2 linked regions of the Roseateles amylovorans genome follow. The protein of the gene in region 2 interacts with the protein of the main gene of each other region in a pairwise test. Links are inferred from orthologs where the notes say so. Each region holds a gene or a part of one and is shown on either strand. Other genes may lie near its edges.

What was found.
Region 1: the proteins of nusG (region 2) and rho interact in binary tests that used the Escherichia coli proteins (3 or more experiments, as listed by UniProt). The link is inferred for Roseateles amylovorans from one-to-one orthologs.

The regions. Positions count from the first base shown.
Region 1 is NZ_CP104562.2:3,712,644-3,715,460, forward strand. Bases 1-2,816 are described here. They hold rho (transcription termination factor Rho), read left to right. Parts: upstream 1-685; coding sequence 686-1,948; downstream 1,949-2,816. Other genes in these bases: trxA (thioredoxin TrxA), read left to right, coding at 1-292; N4261_RS15335 (type B 50S ribosomal protein L31), read left to right, coding at 2,164-2,430; N4261_RS15340 (hypothetical protein), read left to right, coding at 2,733-2,816. In the rest of the region: more of N4261_RS15340, read left to right, coding at 2,817-2,817. UniProt on the Escherichia coli protein: Facilitates transcription termination by a mechanism that involves Rho binding to the nascent RNA, activation of Rho's RNA-dependent ATPase activity, and release of the mRNA from the DNA template.
Region 2 is NZ_CP104562.2:690,141-693,042, reverse strand. What follows is about bases 1-2,901. They hold nusG (transcription termination/antitermination protein NusG), read right to left. Parts: upstream 1,793-2,901; coding sequence 1,208-1,792; downstream 1-1,207. Other genes in these bases: tuf (elongation factor Tu), read right to left, coding at 2,437-2,901; secE (preprotein translocase subunit SecE), read right to left, coding at 1,817-2,200; rplK (50S ribosomal protein L11), read right to left, coding at 556-987; rplA (50S ribosomal protein L1), read right to left, coding at 1-554. Outside these bases: more of tuf, read right to left, coding at 2,902-2,902. UniProt on the Escherichia coli protein: Part of the processive rRNA transcription and antitermination complex (rrnTAC). The complex forms an RNA-chaperone ring around the RNA exit tunnel of RNA polymerase (RNAP).

The sequences.
Region 1 (2,817 bases), 3.0 Mb from region 2 along the record:
CTTCGAGGCCGATGTCATCCAAGCCGACAAGCCCGTTCTGGTCGACTACTGGGCCGAATGGTGCGGGCCCTGCAAGATGATTGCCCCCATCCTGGACGAAGTGGCCAAGGACTACGGCGACCGCCTGCAGATCGCCAAGCTCAACGTGGACGACAACCGCGAAGTGCCCGCCAAGTTCGGCATCCGCGGCATTCCGACGCTGATGCTCTTCAAGGGCGGACAGCTCGCCGCCACCAAGGTGGGCGCCTTGTCCAAAGCCCAGTTGACGTCCTTCCTGGACGCCCACCTATAATCTCTCCAATTCGTCGGGGCCGAGCGGCCTCGACGAACTTTTGCCAACACGCCCTCCTGGGCCGGCTCAAGACCGCAAAGCGCCTCGCGCAATTCGGCGGACAGCCCCTCAGGTGAGCGCGTGGACTCGGCGCCCAAGCTCCCGCATTACTTTTTTTGCCGCTGGTCGCGGCACGCAGTGCCCCAAAGGACTGCTCAAGCGACCCGCAAGGTTTCATTCCTTGCCGCCGCGTGACGCGAAGTCGGAGCAATCCTTCTCTCTCGCATGCGACCGGACGGCCCGTCCCCCTGAACCGATGGGGACGCGACAAGCGATGCGCGACGCCTGGGGTTCGCCGTTGTTTGTGTCCCTGGCCTTGGCAGGCTCTGGACGACAGACCACCGGGTTCAACCCATGCATCTTTCTGAACTGAAGGCGCTTCACGTCTCCGCCCTGATCAACATGGGCGAAGAACTGGAGATCGACAACGTCGCACGCTTGCGCAAGCAGGAGCTGATGTTTGCGATCATGAAAAAGCGCGCCAAGGCCGGCGAACAAGTGTTCGGCGACGGCGTGCTGGAAGTCCTGCCTGACGGCTTCGGCTTCCTGCGCTCCCCCGAAGCCAGCTACATGGCTTCGACGGACGACATCTACCTCTCCCCCAGCCAGATCCGCCGCTTCAACCTGCACACCGGTGACATGGTCGAAGGCGAAGTGCGCGTGCCCAAGGACGGCGAACGCTATTTCGCGCTGGTCAAGGTGGACCGCGTGAACGGCCTGACGCCGGAGGAATCCAAGCACAAGATCATGTTCGAGAACCTGACCCCGCTGTTCCCCAAGGAACAGTTCAGGCTCGAGCGCGACATCCGCGGTGACGACAACATCACCAGCCGGATCATCGATCTGATCGCCCCGCTGGGCAAAGGCCAGCGCGCCCTGCTCGTGGCCCCGCCCAAGAGCGGCAAGACGGTCATGATGCAGCATCTGGCCCACTCGATCGCGGCCAACTATCCCGACGCCCACCTGATGGTGCTGCTGGTGGATGAGCGCCCCGAAGAAGTGACCGAGATGCAGCGCACCGTGCGCGGCGAGGTCATCAGCTCCACCTTCGACGAACCGGCTGCGCGCCATGTGCAGGTGGCCGAAATGGTGATCGAGCGCGCCAAGCGCCTGGTCGAGCTGAAGAAGGACGTGATCATCCTGCTGGACTCGATCACCCGCCTGGCCCGTGCCTACAACAACGTGCTGCCCAGCTCCGGCAAGGTGCTGACCGGCGGTGTGGACGCCAACGCCCTGCAGCGCCCCAAGCGCTTCTTCGGCGCCGCGCGCAACATCGAGGAAGGCGGCTCGCTGACCATCATCGGCACCGCCCTGGTGGACACCGGCTCCAAGATGGACGAGGTGATCTACGAAGAGTTCAAGGGCACCGGCAACTGCGAAATCCATCTGGACCGTCGCATGGCCGAGAAGCGGGTCTACCCGTCGATCCTGCTGAACAAGTCGGGCACCCGCCGCGAAGAGCTGCTGCTCAAGCCGGAAATCCTGCAAAAGAGCTGGATCCTGCGCAAGCTGCTTTACCCGATGGACGAGATCGAGGCGATGGAGTTCATCCTCGACAAGATGAAGTCCTCGAAGAACAACATCGACTTCTTCGACATGATGCGTCGCGGCGGCTGAGACCCGTCTCAGGCGCACGGCACCGGTACCCGGGCAGAAGACGCCCGCCGATGCCAACGCAGGACTTCACGAAGCCGCCCCTCGGGGCGGCTTCTTCATTTGGTGCGGGCATTGGGGGTGGCGAGGCTTTTCAGCTATACTCCGCGTTTTTCCGCTGTCGATAAGTGCACTGCACGGTGTGGTGTGGCTGGCGGCATTGCAGCGAGGCTCCCAAAATGGCTAAAGAAGGCATTCACCCCAACTACCGTGACGTCGCTTTTGTCGACCTGTCCAACGGTTTCCAATTCGTGACCCGCTCGACGGTTCAGACCCGTGACACCATCAAGCTGGACGATGGTCGCGAGCTGCCGCTGGTGAAGCTGGAAACTTCCAGCGAATCGCACCCGTTCTACACCGGCACCCAGAAGAGCATCGACAGCCTGGGCGGTCGCGTCGAGAAGTTCCGCAACAAGTTCTCGCGCCTGGTCCCCAACAAGAAGTAATCGGGCACCGCCGACAGGCGGCGCGGCAAATACTCAGGCGGCACCCACGGAGTTCCCTCCGCTGCCGACCCGATCACAAGCTCCGCGCCCCTCGAACGCCATCCGACAAAGGCAGCCTCTCCGGCTGCCTTTTTTCTTGTCCGCAGCGCCCCCACGCACGGGCCACAGCAGCCAGCTTGGCCCACCTGGCCTGCGTCGGCACAGCGACCCCAGCCGCAGCGACGGCGCTGCTTTACATCGGCAGCCCCAAGCTGCGGCATGATGCGCTCCGGCATCCCACAACGACAACGAGACAGACGCGAATGAATCTGCCCACCCCGGCCGTCGTGGCCGAGCGAAGCGCCCATCCGATCCCGCGCTGGGCTTTGCTGCTCCTGTGCGCCGCCT
Region 2 (2,902 bases):
AGCTTGTCGGTGTCGAACGAACGACGGCCGATCGTGCCGTGGATGATGCCGGCCTTGTCAACGCGGAACTGGACTTGACCAGCCTTCGCGTTCTTGACAGCGGTGGCGACGTCCGGGGTCACGGTGCCGACCTTCGGGTTCGGCATCAGGCCACGCGGGCCCAGGATCTGACCCAGGGTACCGACAACACGCATGGTGTCGGGCGAGGCGATCACGACGTCGAAGGGCATGTCGCCCGCCTTGACGCGCTCAGCCAGGTCTTCCATACCGACGACGTCAGCACCAGCGGCACGGGCTTCTTCAGCCTTGGCACCTTGGGCGAACACGGCGACACGGGTGGTCTTGCCGATGCCGTTGGGCATCACGACCGCGCCACGAACCACTTGATCCGACTTCTTCGCATCGACGCCCAGTTGAATGGACACATCGATGGCTTCATCGAACTTGGCGGTTGCGCAGTCCTTGACCAGGTTCAGCGCATCGCTCAGCGGATACAGCTTGGTCGACTCGACCTTGCCCTGAAGGGCTTTTTGACGCTTGGTCAGCTTGGCCATGTCAGACACCCTCCACGATGATGCCCATCGAACGGGCAGAGCCAGCGATGGTGCGAACGGCAGCGTCCATGTCGGCGGCCGTCAGGTCTTTTTGCTTGGTCTTGGCGATCTCTTCCAGCTGGGCACGGGTCAGTTTGCCGACCTTGTCCAGATGGGGACGCTGCGAACCCTTGTCGATCTTCGCTGCCTTCTTGATCAGCACGGTCGCCGGAGGCGACTTGATCACGAAGGTGAAGCTCTTGTCCGCGAAGGCGGTGATCACGACCGGCAACTTGAGGCCCGGCTCATAGCTCTGCGTTTGGGCGTTGAACGCCTTGCAGAATTCCATGATGTTCAGACCACGCTGACCCAGCGCGGGACCGACCGGAGGCGACGGATTCGCCTTGCCAGCCGGGATTTGCAGCTTGATGAAGCCGATAATCTTCTTGGCCATACTTTCTCCTGAAAGCGATGCAACGGCCTCGCCGCATCACCTGAGTGCCAGCGCAAGGGGCTCGGACGCGAGTCCTTACCCTTGCTCCTCTTGTCCGCCTCTCGTTGCGGACTGGTTACGGAGAGCTTTGTGACTCGCGCCACCGAGCGCTCTCACACTCGTGTTTCACTGTCCGGAAAGACCAAAGGCGGCATACGCCGCCAAATGGCCCCTCAGCAGATCAGACCTTTTCGACCTGGGCGAAGTCAAGCTCCACCGGCGTCGCACGACCGAAGATCGTGACCGACACGCGCAGCTTCGACTTGTCGTAGTTGACTTCCTCGATGCTGCCGTTGAAGTCGGTGAACGGACCTTCCTTGACACGGACGATCTCGCCAACCACCCACTCCACCTTCGGGCGCGGCTTGTCCACACCTTCTTGCATCTGGTTGACGATCTTCATGACCTCGGCTTCCGAAATCGGAGCCGGGCGATTCTTGGCGCCACCGACAAAGCCAGTCACCTTCGAGGTGTGCTTCACCAAGTGCCAGGTGTCGTCTTCCATCACCATCTCGACCAAGACGTAGCCAGGGAAGAAGCGACGTTCGGTCACGGCCTTCTTGCCGTTCTTCAACTCAACGACTTCCTCGGTCGGCACCAGGATGCGACCGAACTTGTCTTGCATGCCGGCGCGATCAATGCGCTCGCGCAGATTGCGCTCGACAGCCTTCTCCATGCCGGAATAGGCATGCACCACATACCAGCGCTTGGGCAGGCCTGCGGGGGCGGTCGACTCGGTCGCAACGACGTTTTGATCTTCGCTCATCTCGGTCCTATCTGTTGCCGCTGCTCAGCGCTTCCAACCCAGGATCAGGTCGTACAGCACCCATTCCAGCGTCTTGTCGGTGAGCCAAAGGAAGAGCGCCATCACCACCACGAATGCGAAGACATACAGCGTCATCTGGGTGGCTTCCTTGCGGGTCGGCCAGACGACCTTCTTCACTTCCTTGATCGAATCCTGACCATAGGCGATCAGCGACTTGCCGGACTCCGAGGTGAAGAACGCACCGGCCGATGCGACCAGCAGCGCCAGCAGTGCGCCCCATTGGACCCACGGACCTTGCTTACTCAGTGCATAGAACGCCACGAGCGCCGCCACCAACAGCAGCACGGCGCCGGCCAACTTGGCCTTGTCGGCGCCCGTCGTCACTGTTTCGACTTGAGGATTGGACATTGAACTCACTTCCCAGCCGCATCATCTGCGGCGGCATTTGTTCGACTGGAACAGCTCCAGCGAACCCACCAGCAGCAAAGCCCGCCGAGATAACTCCCGCGGGCTTGGCTTGACCACTAGAACCAGCGTTCGATCAACGTTCGCTGGCAGGGGCAGAGGGTCTCGAACCCCCAACCTTCGGTTTTGGAGACCGACGCTCTGCCAATTGAGCTATGCCCCTGTGGTCTCTAACTAAATTACTCGATGATCGTCGCCACGACGCCCGAGCCGACGGTGCGACCGCCTTCACGGATAGCGAAGCGCAGACCTTCTTCCATGGCGATCGGAGCGATCAGCTTCACGGTGATGCTGACGTTGTCGCCAGGCATGACCATTTCCTTGTCCTTCGGCAGCTCCACGGCACCGGTCACGTCCGTGGTACGGAAGTAGAACTGGGGACGGTAGTTGTTGAAGAACGGGGTGTGACGGCCGCCTTCTTCCTTGCTCAGAACATAGATCTCAGCAGTGAAGTGGGTGTGCGGCTTGATCGAGCCGGGCTTGGCCAGCACTTGGCCGCGCTCGACGTCTTCACGCTTGGTGCCGCGCAGCAGGATGCCCACGTTGTCGCCCGCTTGACCTTGGTCCAGCAGCTTGCGGAACATTTCCACGCCGGTCACGGTGGTCTTCTGAACATCGCGGATGCCGACGATTTCGATTTCTTCG